One region of the Streptomyces sp. CNP082 genome, then DNA from elsewhere that is predicted to be linked to it. Evidence: predicted binding sites of a transcription regulator. Region 1 holds the regulator's gene; the other holds the start of a gene.

Evidence for each region. Region 1 encodes HrcA, which represses chaperone genes, less so after heat shock. Its sites were predicted from a motif close to TTNGCACTCNGNNNNNCNGAGTGCNAA; they were not measured.
Region 2: groL (chaperonin GroEL) is a predicted target of HrcA. The motif match lies at 5,188-5,214, and genes of this name have one in related genera.

The regions. Positions count from the first base shown of each region.
Region 1 covers NZ_JCANSZ010000008.1:62,070-69,769, forward strand. Annotated here, with positions in the region: gene B124_RS09795 (helix-turn-helix domain-containing protein) at 1-85, opposite strand, end outside; gene B124_RS09800 (DUF3097 domain-containing protein) at 591-1,418, opposite strand; gene B124_RS09805 (MBL fold metallo-hydrolase) at 1,444-2,148, opposite strand; gene hrcA (heat-inducible transcriptional repressor HrcA) at 2,292-3,317, shown strand; gene dnaJ (molecular chaperone DnaJ) at 3,318-4,451, shown strand; gene B124_RS09820 (nitronate monooxygenase) at 4,598-5,692, shown strand; gene B124_RS09825 (16S rRNA (uracil(1498)-N(3))-methyltransferase) at 5,689-6,438, shown strand; gene B124_RS09830 (S41 family peptidase) at 6,620-7,700, shown strand, end outside.
Region 2 covers NZ_JCANSZ010000017.1:67,749-75,448, forward strand. Annotated here, with positions in the region: gene B124_RS16230 (DUF4031 domain-containing protein) at 1-105, opposite strand, end outside; gene B124_RS16235 (DUF8819 family protein) at 102-482, opposite strand; gene B124_RS16240 (MurR/RpiR family transcriptional regulator) at 669-1,607, shown strand; gene murQ (N-acetylmuramic acid 6-phosphate etherase) at 2,247-3,182, shown strand; gene groL (chaperonin GroEL) at 3,439-5,061, opposite strand; gene B124_RS16255 (cold-shock protein) at 5,476-5,679, opposite strand; gene B124_RS16260 (MoaD/ThiS family protein) at 6,076-6,354, opposite strand; gene thrC (threonine synthase) at 6,351-7,664, opposite strand; SAM riboswitch class I at 7,682-7,700, opposite strand, start outside.

The sequences.
Region 1 (7,700 bases):
CGGCCTCGGCGAGCTGTTCCTGCGTCCAGCCGCGGCGGCGGCGAAAGCCGCGCAGCCGGGCTCCGGTTGAGCTGTCGTCGCCCATGAGGCAACCCCCGTTCGACGTGGTGTGCCCTCCACTCGCCAGCATAGGGCGGGGATTTCTTCGGATCAGATCGCTGACGCCTTGCTGCTGACGCGTTGCCACGAGTTGCGGGCCCGGGGGCGGCGGGCTGCATGCCGCGGGGCGAAAGTCGGCTTTCGGGGGTCGGTTTGGGCCGAATCAGGGGGGTGTTACTGCGAGTTACGGCCCGATTTCCCCGCGGTGCGTGCCGGGGGGTGTGGCGGGGGGCGGGGGTTGCGGCGGTACGCGCGTTCGGCGCTGGTGCTACGGGGGCGGGTCGCGGAGTGAAGGGGTGTTCCCCGTCCCCGCCCCTTCCCGAAACTCGGGGGCTCCGCCCCCGAGACCCCCGGCGGGGCTGCGCCCCGGACCCCGCGGGGCTGCGCCCCGGACCCGCTCGGGGCTGCGCCCCGGACCCCCGGCGGGGCTGCGCCCCGGACCCCGCCTGGGACCCCCGGTCCGGACCCCGCCCGGACCCCGCCCCGTCCCCTCACGTCCCCGGGGCCGTCACGAAGTCGATCAGCTCCTCCACCCGCCCCAGCAGCGCCGGCTCCAGGTCCCGGTACGTCCGTACCGAACCCAGGATGCGGCGCCACGCCGCGCCCGTGTCCCTGGGCCAGCCCAGTGCGTGGCAGACGCCCGTCTTCCAGTCCTCGCCCCTCGGGACCTTCGGCCACGCCGCGATGCCCACCGACGAGGGCTTGACCGCCTCCCAGACGTCCACGTACGGGTGGCCCACCACCAGCGCGTGGGCGCTGGTCACGCTCTCCGCGATGCGCCACTCCTTCGTGCCCGGCACCAGGTGGTCCACCAGCACCCCCAGGCGGGCGTCCGGGCCCGGGGCGAAGGAGGCGACGACCGACGGGAGGTCGTCCACGCCCTCCAGGTACTCCACCACCACGCCCTCGACCCGCAGGTCGTGGCCCCAGACACGCTCCACCAGCTCCGCGTCGTGGCGGCCCTCGACATAGATGCGGCCGGCGCGGGCCACTCGCGGGGTGTGGTCGCGGACGGCGATCGAGCCGGAGGCGGAGAGCAGGGGGCCCGACGGGCGGGGGGTGCGGCCGGGGGGTACGAGGGTGACCGGCTTGCCGTCGATCATGAAGCCGCGGGGGGTGAGCGGGAAGACCCGGTGCTTGCCGAAGCGGTCCTCCAGGGTCACCGTCCGGCCCTCGGCGGTCTTCTCCGTGCGGATGACCGCGCCGCAGAATCCCGTGGTCACCTCCTCCACCACGAGGTCCGGGTCGGCCGGCACCTCGGGGGCGGGCTGCTGCGGCTTCTTCCAGGGGGGCGTGAGGTCGGTGTCGTAGCGGCGCACGGGGCGAGACTACGACAAGAAGGTGCTACGGCAAGCCCCGCGCCAGCTCGTCGCGTTGGGCCCGGACGAAGTCCGCGCCGACCGCCGCGCCGTGCCCCGGGACGTACACCGCCTCGTCCCCGCCCAGCGCCAGCAGCCGGTCCAGCGCCGCGGGCCACCGCGCCGGGTCCGCGTCCCGGCCCGCCTGCGGGGGGCCCGACTCCTCCACCAGGTCGCCGCAGAACACGACGGCCGGCCGGCCCGGGACGTACACCGCCATGTCGTGCGACGAGTGCGCCGCGCCCAGCTCGGCGAGCAGCACCTCCCGGCCGCCCCCGAGGTCCAGCGGGTACGTGCCGGACACCGCGTGCCGCGGGGCGACCAGCACGTCGGCGGCCTCCGCCGCCGCGTCCCGGTCCAGGCCGTGGCGTACAGCGTCCGCGCGCAGCTCGTCCCGGCCCGGCCCGCGGAGCAGCGCCGCCATGCCCGCGGGGCCGTAGACCTCGGCGCCGGCGAAGGCGGCGGTGCCGAGCACGTGGTCGAAGTGCGGATGCGTGAGCGCGATACGGGTCACGGGGCGGCCGAAGCGGTCCCGTACGGCCTGCCGCAGCTCCGCGCCCTCCCTGAGCGAGGCGCCCGTGTCCACGAGCAGCACGCCTTCCGCGCCGCCCACCGCCCCCGCGGTCGCGTCCCAGCGGGGCAGGCGGCGCCGTACGACGTCCGGCGCGAGCTCTTCCCAACCGCCACTCATGCCCCGACGCTATACCGTGACCGGTCGCCTTGCCTGAGCTGCCGTACCCGGCCGTACACTGGCCCGGAACCCTGGCACTCCCCGCCGTCGAGTGCCAGCGGCAGAACGACCGGACGGGACCGATGAGTGCGGAGGTGGGCAGCATGCTCAGCGAGCGCCGGCTCGAAGTGCTGCGCGCCATCGTGCAGGACTACGTGGGCACGGAGGAGCCGGTCGGCTCCAAGGCGCTCACCGAGCGGCACCGCCTGGGTGTCTCCCCGGCCACGGTGCGTAACGACATGGCCGCCCTGGAGGACGAGGGGTTCATCGCCCAGCCGCACACCAGCGCCGGCCGCATCCCCACCGACAAGGGCTACCGGCTGTTCGTCGACAAGCTCGCCGACGTCAAGCCGCTGAGCGCGCCCGAGCGGCGGGCCATCCAGAACTTCCTGTCCGGCGCCGTCGACCTCGACGACGTCGTGGGGCGCACGGTGCGGCTGCTCGCGCAGTTGACGCGGCAGGTGGCGGTGGTGCAGTACCCGTCGCTGACCCGCTCGACCGTGCGCCACGTCGAGCTGCTCCAACTCGCCCCCGCGCGCGTCATGCTCGTGCTCATCACGGACACCGGCCGCGTCGAGCAGCGCCTCATCGACTGCCCGGCGCCGTTCGGCGAGGAGTCCCTCGCCGACCTGCGCGCCCGGCTCAACAGCCGGGTCGTCGCCCGCCGGTTCAGCGACGTGCCGCGGCTGGTGGCCGACCTCGCCGAGTCCTTCCCTGCGGACGACCGCGGCACGGTGCAGACCGTGCTGTCGGTGCTGCTGGAGACGCTGGTGGAGGAGACCGAGGAGCGGCTGATGATCGGCGGCACCGCCAACCTCACCCGCTTCGACCACGACTTCCCGCTCACCATCCGGCCGGTGCTGGAGGCGCTGGAGGAGCAGGTGGTGCTGCTGCGGCTGCTCGGTGAGGTGAAGGAGCCGGGCATGAGGGTACGTATCGGTCACGAGAACGACCATGAGGGACTCACCTCCACCTCGGTCGTCTCCGTCGGATACGGTTCTGGCGGCGACACCGGTGAAGCCGTCGCCAAGCTCGGCGTGGTCGGACCTACCCGCATGGACTACCCCGGAACGATGGGAGCGGTACGCGCAGTGGCACGGTACGTCGGACAGATCCTGGCGGAGTCATAAGTGGCCACGGACTACTACGCGGTCCTCGGCGTCGGACGCGACGCGTCGCAGGAAGAGATCAAGAAGGCGTTCCGCAGGCTCGCCCGCGAGCTGCACCCGGACGTGAACCCGGATCCGAAGACCCAGGAGCGGTTCAAGGAGATCAACGCCGCTTACGAGGTGCTCTCGGACCCGCAGAAGAAGCAGGTCTACGATCTCGGCGGCGACCCGCTGTCGCAGAACGGCGCCGCGGCCGGCGGCTTCGGCGCCGGCGGCTTCGGCAACCTCTCCGACATCATGGACGCCTTCTTCGGCACCGCGGGCCAGCGCGGGCCGCGGTCGCGCACCCGCCGCGGCCAGGACGCCATGATCCGGCTCGAAATCGAGCTGGAGGAGGCGGCGTTCGGCGCCACCAAGGAGATCCAGGTCGACACCGCGGTGGTCTGCGGCACCTGCAACGGCGAGGGCGCGGCGCCCGGCACGTCGGCGCAGACGTGCGACATGTGCCGCGGTCGCGGCGAGGTCTCGCAGGTCACCCGGTCCTTCCTCGGCCAGGTCATGACCTCCCGGCCCTGCCCCCAGTGCCAGGGCTTCGGCACGGTCGTGCCCAACCCGTGCCCCGAGTGCGCGGGCGACGGCCGGGTGCGCTCGCGGCGCACCCTGACGGTCAAGATCCCCGCGGGCGTCGACACCGGCACGCGCATCCAGCACGCCGGCGAGGGCGAGGTCGGCCCGGGCGGCGGCCCGGCGGGCGACCTGTACGTGGAGATCCGCGAGCTGCCGCACCCGATCTTCCAGCGCCGCGGCGACGATCTGCACTGCACGGTGACGATCCCGATGACGGCGGCCTCGCTGGGCACGAAGGTCAATCTGGAGACGCTCGACGGCCTGGAAGAGGTCGACATCCGTCCCGGTACGCAGTCGGGGCAGTCGATTCCGCTGCACCAGCGCGGCGTGACGCACCTGCGCGGCGGCGGCCGGGGTGACCTGGTCGTGCACGTCGAGGTCGAGACGCCGCAGAAGCTGGACCCGGAGCAGGAGCGGTTGCTGCGGCAGCTCGCCCAACTGCGCGGCGAGGAGCGTCCGCTGGGCCAGTTCAAGCCGGGCCAGCAGGGGCTGTTCTCGCGGCTGAAAGACGCCTGGAGCGGACGCTAGCCGTACTGGTCGCCGCCGGGGTCCCGTCGGGTGAGGTGACCCCGGTGCGGCGGGTCGGGCGTACGCGTCCCCGGTGCGTGAAGACGTGCGCATTCCATGATCCGGCGGGGGCCGCCGACGGCCGGCCTGCATGACAGGATGAGGCCATGCCCACCGAGCTGAACGATCTCTTCACCTTTCCGATCGTGCAGGCGCCCATGGCCGGTGGCGCATCCTGCCCGCAGCTCGCCGCCGGGGTGCTGGAGGGCGGCGGCCTGGCGTTCCTCGCCGCGGGGTACAAGACCCCCGAGGCGATGTACGAGGAGATCCGCCAGCTGAGGGCCGTCACCGACCGCCCCTTCGGCGTCAACCTCTTCATGCCCCAGCCCTCCGCGCCGCCGGACCCCGCCCAGATCGAGGCGTACGCCGAGCAGTTGGCCGGCGAGGCCGAGTGGTACGGCACCCGGCTGGGCGACGCCGAGGCCGGCACGGAAGACGCCTTCGACGCCAAGGTGGCCATACTCCTGGACGAGCCGGTGGCGCTGGTGTCGTTCACCTTCGGCTGCCCCGAGCCGGCCGTGCTCGACGCCTTCGCCCGCGCCGGCACGTACACCGTCGTGACCGTCACCAACGTCGTCGAGGCGCGCCGCGCGCAGGCCGCCGGCGCCGGCGCCGTGTGCGTGCAGGGCGTCGAAGCCGGCGGCCACCAGGGCGGCTTCCGCAACGACCCGCGCGACGACGACGTGGGCCGCGGGCTGCTCACGCTGCTCGCCGAGGTGCTGGAGGCGGTCGACGTCCCCGTGATCGCCGCCGGCGGGCTGATGCGCGGCGGGCAGATCGCCGCGGTGCTCTCGGCCGGTGCCGCCGCCGCGCAGCTCGGCACCGCGTTCCTGGTCTGCCCCGAGTCCGGCGCCAGTGCGGTGCACAAACGGGCCGTCACCGGCGGGGTGTTCACGCGTACGGAGCTGACCCGCGCCTTCTCCGGCCGCCCCGCACGCGGGCTGGTCAACCGGTTCGTACGCGAACACGGCCCGTACGCCCCCGCCGCCTACCCGCAACTGCACCACCTGACCTCCCCGCTGCGCGCCGCCGCCGCCCGCGTCGGCGACCCGCAGGGCATGGCGCTGTGGGCCGGCCAGGGCTACCGGCTGGCGCGCGAACTGCCCGCCGCCGAGCTGGTGGAGCTGCTGGCCCGGGAGCTGGCCGAAGCGCTCACCGGGACGACCCAGCCCGCCGGCGATGTCCCCGGGGGCGTGCTGTGACCGCGCCGGTCTTCGTCGCCGACGCCGCCGTGCTGGACGCGGCCCGCCCCGGCGCGGTGCTGGCGCTGACCGGGCCCGAGGGGCGGCACGCGGTGTCCGTACGGCGGCTGCAGGCCGGCGAGGACGTCGTCCTCACCGACGGCGCGGGGCGCGGCGCGTACGGCACGGTGGCCGGCGCACAGGGCCGCGACCGGCTGCTGGTGACCTGCGCCGAGGTGCGCGAGGAGCCGGCGCCGAGCCCCCGGCTGACCGTCGTGCAGGCGCTGCCGAAGGGCGACCGCGGCGAGCTGGCCGTCGAGACTATGACCGAGACCGGCGTGGACGCGGTGGTGCCGTGGGCGGCGGCCCGCTGCGTGACCCGCTGGCGCGCGGAGCGCGGGCAGAAGGCCCTGGCCAAGTGGCGCGCCACCGCCCGCGAGGCGGGCAAGCAGGCCCGCCGGCTGCGCTTCCCCGAGATCGCCGGGCTGCACTCGACGAAGGAGCTGCTGCCGCTGCTCGCGGGCGCGGCGTTCACCGCCGTGCTGCACGAGGAGGGCGCCGCGCCGCTGGCCGCGGCGGCGCTGCCGCGGGCGGGGGAGATCGTGCTCGTGGTCGGCCCCGAGGGCGGGGTCGCGCCGGAGGAGCTGGCCGCGTTCGAGAGCGCGGGCGCCGGGGCGTACCGGCTGGGGCCGACCGTGCTGCGCACCTCCACCGCCGGCACCGCGGCGGGTGCGGTGGTGCTCGCGGCGACCGGCCGGTGGTCCTGAGGCGAGAGGCCACCTACGCCCGGATCCTGACGTTCCGTACGCTGGGATCGCGGGTATTTCCCAAGGAGTTCGGGCTTACGTCCCGGTTCGTTCCACTCCGGGACAGAGCGACTACAGGACGAAGGTCACACCGCACCGCAAAGCGGTGGTGAGTGCCGCCTTCGCATGATGGGATGATCGCGTGACTCAGCCTGCTTACCTGCGATTCCCGCACCTGCACGGCGACTTGATCACCTTCACGGCGGAGGACGACGTCTGGGCCGCGCCCCTCGACGGCGGCCGGGCCTGGCGGGTCAGCGCCGACAACATGCCGGTCGACCACCCCCGCCTGGCCCCCGACGGCACCTGCGTCGCCTGGACCTCCACCCGCGACGGCGACCCGGAGGTCCTCACCGCGCCCGTCGACGGCGGCGCGCCCGTGCGGCTGACGTACTGGGGCAGCGGCAAGACCTCCGTACGCGGCTGGACGCCCGACGGCGACGTGCTGGCGCTGACCACCCACGGCCAGTACTCGCTGCGCCGCACCTGGGCGCGCGCCGTGCCGACCGACGGCGGGCCCGCGCACACGCTGCCGTTCGGCCCCGTCGGGAACGTCGCGTACGGGCCGGAGGGCCGCGTCGCGCTGCTCACCGCGACCATGGGCCGGGAGGCGGCGTACTGGAAGCGCTACCGCGGCGGCACCGCCGGCCGGCTGTGGGTGCGCACCGCGCCCGACGCGGAGTTCACCCGGCCCGCCGGGCTGGACGCCGTCCTCGGCAACGCCGAGTATCCGCTCTGGGCCGGCGGGCGGCTGGCGTTCCTCTCCGACCACGAGGGCACCGGCGCGCTGTACTCCGCGGACCTGGCGGACCTCCCGGATCCCGCAGCCCCCGACCCGTACGCCGCGCTGCGCCGCCACACCCCACTCGGCGGCTTCTACGCCCGCCACGCCGCCACCGACGGTACCCGCGTCGTCTACGCCAGCGCCGGCGAACTGTGGCTCCTCGACGGCCTCGACGAAGGCACCGAGCCCCGCCGCCTCGACATCCGCCTCGGCGGCCAGCGCACCGACCTGCGCCCCCGCCCGCTGCGCGCCCGCTACAACCTCGGCGCCGCCCGCCCCGACCACACCGGCCGCGGCAGCGCCGTCGAGATCCGCGGCACCCTGCACTGGGTGACCCACCGCGAGGGCCCGGCCCGTGCGCTGGCCGCGGAGCCGGGCGTACGGGCCCGGATGCCGCGGGTGTTCCGGGCCGAGGGCGCCGAGCACGTGGTGTTCGTGA
Region 2 (7,700 bases), on a different contig from region 1:
CGCCTCCGCGAAGGCGTGCAGTTCCTCGTACGACTCGTCGCTCACCAGGTGCGACCAGAGCCGCCCGTGCCCCGGCCAGGTCGGTGGGTCTACGTAGATCGTCACCCCGCGCCGCCGCCCGCGCGCAGGCGGCCCACCGGGGCCACCGCCGTGCCCGTTCTGCCGCACACCCACCGCGGGTCCGGGCCCAGCTCCGGTTCGATGTCCAGCGCGTGGGGGCCCGCGGAGTCGACGTCGTGGCAGACGGGGCACAGCGGCCACCTGCCGTACTTCTCCAGGAGCGCGTCCTGGACGTCCTGGGCCACCAGGCCGTCGAGGTACGCCGCCCCCTCCGGCCACTGCTCCACCCACCAGCGGCGGTGCACCACGGCGTCTTCGACGAAGGTGACCACGTCCGGTTCGGCCACGTCGGCGGCGCTGAGGTCGGCGAGGATCAGCGCGCGTGCGCGGTGCAGCGCCTGCTCCAGCCCTTGGTGCTCCATGCGCCCATTGTCCCGCAGCCGGCACCCGGTCTGCCGGGCCCGCAGCCGGGTCCGCGGCCGGGTCCGCGGCCGGGTCCACAGCCGGGGCCGCCGCCGGGGCGGCGGGCGCACCGCACCGGAGGGGGTTTTCCACAGGGCCGCCACGGGGGGTTGACTCACACTCCGCCGCGAAAATATCTTTCGGATGTGAGCTACAGCGTGAAGGAAACTTTCACCCCCGACACCCCGACCGGGCCCACGCCGCCCGCGCCCGCCGCTCTCGCGGCCAAGGTGCGCACGGTCGCGCCGTCCATGACGCGCTCCATGCAGCGCGTCGCCGAGGCCGTCGCCGGGGACCCGGCCGGCTGCGCCGCGCTCACCGTCACCGGCCTCGCGGAGCGCACCGGCACGTCGGAGGCCACGGTCGTGCGAACGGCGCGGCTGCTCGGCTATCCCGGGTATCGCGACCTGCGGCTGGCCCTCGCCGCGGCGGCGGCTCAGCAGGAGGCCGGGCGGGCGCCGGCGGTCACCGCGGACATAGCGGTGGACGATTCGATGGCCGACGTCGTCGCCAAGCTCGCGCGGGACGAGCAGCAGGCGCTGGCGGACACCGCGGCCGGGCTCGACCCCGTGCAGTTGGAGGCGGCGATCGCCGCCATGGCCGCCGCCCGGCGTATCGACGTGTACGGCATCGGGGCCTCCAACCTCGTGGGGCAGGACCTGGTCCAGAAGCTGCTGCGGATCGGCGTCGTGGCGCACGCCTCGCCCGACCCGCACCTGGCCGTGACCAACGCCGTCCAACTGCGCGCGGGCGACGTGGCCATCGCGATCACGCACTCGGGCCGCACGGTCGACGTGATCGAGCCGCTGCGGGTCGCCTTCGACCACGGGGCGACCACAGTGGCGATCACCGGCCGCCCGGACGGCCCCGTCGCGTCGTATGCCGATCACATACTCACCACGTCCACGGGCCGCGAGAGCGAGCTGCGGCCGGCGGCCATGTCCAGCAGGACGGGCCAACTGCTGGTCGTGGACTGCCTGTTCATAGGCGTGGCCCAGCGGACGTACGAACGGGCCGCCCCGGCGCTCGCCGCCTCGTACGAGGCGCTGGCCCACCGGCACAGCCCGCTCCGCCCGCGGTCCTGACACCGCCCGGCGACACCCGACGACGACCGATGCACCGGCGACCCGCCCTCCGCCCAGGCGGCGCGGCCCCCACCCGCGGCACCGGACGCGCCGGAGGTCCCGGACGGGCCGAATGCGCCGGACGGGTCGAGCATGCCGGACGGGTCGGATGTTCCGGGCGTACGGGACGTGTCCCGGGCGCCGGAGGCGTCCACCGCACCACCCGCACCACCCGCACCACGCACCGCCCATGCGCCACCCACCGCTCGCGCACCACGTATCCCTTACGCACCACGTACCCCTTACGCACCACAGACCGCTCACGCACCGCAGACCGCTCACGCACCACGCACCGCACACGGACCACCCGCGGGCATCACCCGCCCGCGGGTACGCACCACCCCGCACCACCCCAGGCACCACCCCCCGCACCGGCCTGCCCGACGACGTCCCCGCGGGCGTCCGACGGCCGGCGTCCCACCGCACCGCCGTACGACGCCGGCGCCGCCCGGCGGCCGGGCGCGCATCGCGCGCCGGTCGCCCGCGACGGCAGTCCGACCGCCGGCGACCGCACCAGGCAAGCCGCCGTGACCGACCCACCTCCGCGTGCGCGCACCGCCCACCGCGCGCCACGCACCGTATGGAAAGAGCCGCCCCGACATGCCCTCTCCCTCAGCCGACATCCGCCGGGAGCTGGAAAACCTGACCACCGAGGCGTTCCGTCCTGAGCTGGCAGAGATCGATCGTCTCTCCAGCCTGGAGATCGCCAGAATCATGAACGAGGAGGACAGCGGGGTACCGGGCGCGGTCGCCACCCAACTGCCGCAGATCGCCGCCGCCATCGACGCCACCGCCGAGCGCATGTCCCGCGGCGGCCGGCTGTTCTACCTGGGCGCCGGCACCGCGGGCAGACTCGGGGTGCTGGACGCCAGCGAGTGCCCGCCGACGTTCAACACCGATCCCGCACAGGTCGTCGGCTTGATCGCCGGCGGGGACACGGCGCTCCGCACCTCCACGGAAGGCGCGGAGGACAGCAGGGAGCTGGCCGCGGCCGACCTTCGGGCGGCGGAGCTGGGGTCCGACGACACGGTCGTCGGCATCTCCGCCTCCGGCCGCACGCCGTACGCCGTCGGCGCAGTGACGTACGCGCGCGGGCAGGGGGCGCTGACGATCGGGCTGTCCTGCAACGCGGGTTCGCCGCTGTGCGCGGCGGCGCACCACCGCATCGAGGTCGTCGTGGGCCCCGAGCTGATCGCCGGCTCCACGCGGCTGAAGGCGGGCACGGCGCAGAAGCTCGTGCTCAACATGCTGTCGACGATCACGATGATCCGCCTCGGCAAGACGTACGGGAACCTGATGGTCGACGTGCGCGCGTCCAACGAGAAGCTGCAGGCCCGTTCGCGGCGCATCGTCGCGCTGGCGACGGGCGCGGGCGACGAGGAGGTGGAGGCCGCCCTCGCCGAGACCCACGGCGAGGTGAAGAACGCGATCCTCGCCATCCTCGGCGGTGTGGACGGCAGCACGGCGGAGCGGCTGCTCGACGCCTCACACGGCCACCTGCGGGTGGCTCTGAAGGCCGCCACCGACGTGAGCTGACCTGCCTCCCCGCGGGACTGACCCGCCCGCGGAGCCGACACGCCCCGCAGGGCTGACACGCGCCAGCGCCACGCTCCCGCGGAGCTGACCCGTCCCGCGGAGCCGACGCGCCCCAGCGCCACGCCCCGCGGAGCCGACCCGCAGCCCGGAGCGACAGGTCCCACGCGCCCGAGGGCACACGCCTCACGCGCCCGAAGGCGGCACCCCGTTCGGGGTGCCGCCCTCGGTTCGTCGGTTCGTCCGCGGACGACCCGGATCAGAAGTCCATGTCGCCGCCGGGCATACCGCCCCCGGCCGCGGCCTTCTCCTTCTCCGGCTTGTCGGCGACGACGGCCTCGGTGGTGAGGAACAGGCCCGCGATCGACGCCGCGTTCTGCAGCGCGGAGCGGGTCACCTTGGCCGGGTCGAGGATGCCCTCGGCGATCATGTCGACGTACTCGCCGCTGGCGGCGTTGAGCCCGTGACCGGCGGTCAGGTTGCGCACCTTCTCCACCACGACGCCGCCCTCGAGGCCGGCGTTGACCGCGATCTGCTTCAGCGGGGCCTCCAGGGCCAGCTTCACCGCGGAGGCGCCGGTGGCCTCGTCGCCCTGGAGCTCCAGCTTCTCGAAGACGTGGCCGGCCTGCAGCAGGGCCACGCCGCCGCCGGCGACGATGCCCTCCTCGACGGCCGCCTTCGCGTTGCGCACGGCGTCCTCGATGCGGTGCTTGCGCTCCTTCAGCTCGACCTCGGTCGCGGCGCCGGCCTTGATGACGGCCACGCCGCCGGCCAGCTTGGCGAGCCGCTCCTGCAGCTTCTCGCGGTCGTAGTCGGAGTCGCTGGCGTCGATCTCGGCACGGATCTGGTTGACCCGGCCCTGGACCTGGTCGCTGTCGCCGGCACCGTCGACGATGGTGGTCTCGTCCTTGGTGATGACGACCTTGCGGGCGCGGCCCAGCAGGTCGAGGGTGGCGCTCTCCAGCTTGAGCCCGACCTCCTCGGAGATGACCTGGCCACCGGTGAGGATGGCGATGTCACCGAGCATGGCCTTGCGGCGGTCGCCGAAGCCCGGGGCCTTGACGGCGACGGACTTGAAGGTGCCGCGGATCTTGTTCACCACGAGGGTGGACAGGGCCTCGCCCTCGACGTCCTCGGCGATGATCAGCAGCGGCTTGCCCGACTGCATGACCTTCTCCAGGAGCGGCAGCAGGTCCTTGACCGCGCTGATCTTGGAGTTGGCGATGAGGATGTACGGGTCCTCGAGCTCCGCCTCCATGCGCTCCATGTCGGTGGCGAAGTAGGCCGAGATGTAGCCCTTGTCGAAGCGCATGCCCTCGGTGAGCTCCAGCTCAAGACCGAAGGTCTGCGATTCCTCGACGGTGATGACGCCTTCCTTGCCGACCTTGTCCATGGCCTCGGCGATCAGCTCGCCGATCTGGGTGTCGCCGGCGGAGATGGAGGCGGTGGAGGCGATCTGCTCCTTGGTCTCCACGTCCTTGGCCTGCTCCAGCAGGGCGGCGGAGACGGCCTCGGTGGCCTTCTCGATGCCGCGCTTCAGCGCCATCGGGTTGGCGCCGGCGGCCACGTTGCGCAGACCCTCCTTGACCAGGGCCTGGGCCAGGACGGTCGCGGTCGTCGTGCCGTCACCGGCGACGTCGTCCGTCTTCTTCGCGACCTCCTTGACCAGCTCGGCGCCGATCTTCTCGTACGGGTCCTCGAGCTCGATCTCCTTGGCGATGGAGACACCGTCGTTCGTGATCGTGGGGGCGCCCCACTTCTTCTCGAGGACGACGTTCCGGCCCTTGGGGCCGAGGGTGACGCGGACGGCGTCGGCGAGCTGGTTCATGCCGCGCTCAAGGCCGCGCCGCGCCTCCTCGTCGAACGCGATGGTCTTGGCCATTGTGTTGAGTCCTCCCGGACAGGGGGGTGGTCTGTGTCCGGACCGCGCTGGCGCCCGCGACGGACGGTCCGCGATCCGTGTGGTTCCCTCCCACCCGGCGTACGGACCTCACCGAACCGGTCCCTTCTGTCACTCTCACACGGAGAGTGCTAACGCCAATGATTAGCACTCGCCCCCTGTGAGTGCAAGCGGCATCGGGGTACTTACCTCACGACCAGAGCGGAACCGGAGCAGGGAGGAGCGGGGAGGAGCGGGGAGGAGCAGACACGCGAGAGGCACGGACGGGCGCGAGGCACGGACAGGCGCGAGGCGCGGGCACGCGGGCGGAGCGGGCCGGCACGCGGACAGCAGAGGGCCCGCACCCCCGGGGGAGTGCGGGCCTCTCGCGAGTCGTCCGTGGTCGATGCCCGGCGCTCAGCCGCTGACGCGGACCATGTCTGCCTGCGGCCCCTTCTGGCCCTGCGAGATCTCGAACTCGACCCGCTGGCCTTCCTCGAGGGTGCGGTATCCGTCCATCTGAATCGCGCTGTAGTGGACGAAGACATCCGCACCACCGTCGACCGCGATGAAGCCGTACCCCTTCTCCGCGTTGAACCACTTGACGGTGCCCTGAGCCATTCCAAACTCCCCTATTGCTGGCCCTTACACAGGACCGCACTCCGCGGACCCGGGTCAGACCTCACCCCCGGATACACGCCGGGGCGTGTGCCGGAACGCGTCGACCGCGGCTGAATGTATCCGCACAGATGCCCAGTGCAACAGGTCAATCGGACGAGAATTCTGCGGACGCTCGATCGGCATTTTTCCCATCAATATCCGCCATTCCCTGACAACTCGGGCAGGGCATAACTCACCATCACGACAATTAACTCTCCGCATTTGCAGGGAACTTGTCGCGTTCTCATATGCATGGAGCATGGGCCACGAGGGGGGAACGCCCCAACCCTATCGCGTGTACGGACATGCGAACGGCCCCACTCCGGATCGGTGGGGCCGCGCACACGACAGCAGGGTTCAACAGCCCCCGGCGACCGCCGGGATGATCGAGATGCCGGCCCCCTCCGGAGTGGGAGTCTGCAGGCCATCGGCGAAGCGGACGTCGTCATCGTTCACGTAGACGTTCACGAACCGGCGCAGCTTGCCTTGATCATCCAGCACCCGGCCGGCGATGCCGCGGTGGTTCTTCTCCAGGTCTTCGATCACCTCGGCCAGAGTCGCGCCCTCGGCGCTCACCTCTGCCCGCCCGTCGGTATACGTACGGAGGATGGTCGGAATTCGGACGTTCACGCTCATGATGCGAGGCCGGCCTCTCGGAAGGAGTCGAGTGTGGGACGAATGATCGCGCTCGGCCCCGTGGACGGGGCGACCGCGTCGAGGGTCTTCAGACCGTCGCCGGTGTTGATCGCGACGGTGGTCTCGGCCGGGTCGATCCGGCCGTCCGCGACGAGCTTCGCCAGCACGCCGAACGTCACCCCGCCCGCCGTCTCCGCGAAGACCCCCTCGGTACGGGCCAGCAGCTTGACCGCGTCGACGACCTCGGCGTCCGTGACGTCCGCCACCGCGCCGCCGGTACGGCGCGCGATGTCCAGCACGTACGGACCGTCGGCCGGATTGCCGATGGCCAGGGACTTGGCGATGGTGTCGGGCCGGACCGGGCGCACCACGTCGTGCCCGTCCCGGAAGGCCTGCGAGACCGGGGAGCAGCCGGCGGCCTGCGCGCCGAAGATCTTGTACGGGCGCTCCTCGACCAGCCCCGTCGCGATCAGCTCCTTCAGCCCCTTGTCGATCTTCGTGAGCTGGGAGCCGGAGGCGACCGGGATGACGATGTTGTCCGGGATCCGCCAGCCGAGCTGCTCGCAGATCTCGAAGGCGAGGGTCTTGGAACCCTCCGCGTAGTACGGGCGCAGATTGACGTTCGTGAACCCCCAGCCCTCGCCGATCGGGTCGCCGATCAGCTCCGAGCAGAAGCGGTTCACGTCGTCGTACGTGCCCTCGATGCCGACGACGTCCCCGCCGTATACCGCCGCCATGACGACCTTCGCGTGCTCCAGGTCGTACGGGATGAACACGCACGAACGCAGCCCCGCCCGCGCGGCGGCGGCGCCGACCGCGCCGGCCAGGTTGCCCGTGGACGAGCACGACAGCGTGGTGAAGCCGAAGGCGCGGGCCGCCTCCACGGCGATGGCGACGACCCGGTCCTTGAACGAGTGCGTCGGATTGCCCGAGTCGTCCTTGACGTGCAGCGCGCCCGTCACGCCCAGCTCGGCGGCCAGCCGGTCGGCACGGTGCAGCCGGGTGAAGCCCGGATTCAGGTTCGGCTTGGACGCCACGTCCGCCGGGACCGGCAGCAGCGGCGCGTACCGCCAGATGCTCCGCGGCCCCGCCTCGATGCTGCTGCGCAGCTTCGCGGCGGACTCGGCGTCACCGCCGGGAAGCTCGTACGCCGCCTCCAGCGGCCCGAAACACGACTGGCACGCGAACACCGGACCCAGCGGCACCCGCTCCCCGCACTCCCGGCAGGAGAGCGCCACGGCAGGGCCCAGGTCGGGGCCGCCATCGACGGCGATCGGGGTGGGAGCTGTGTCTGCAGCGTCTACAGCCATACTGGCGAGGCCCTCTCTCCTCATCTTCCCCGCGAC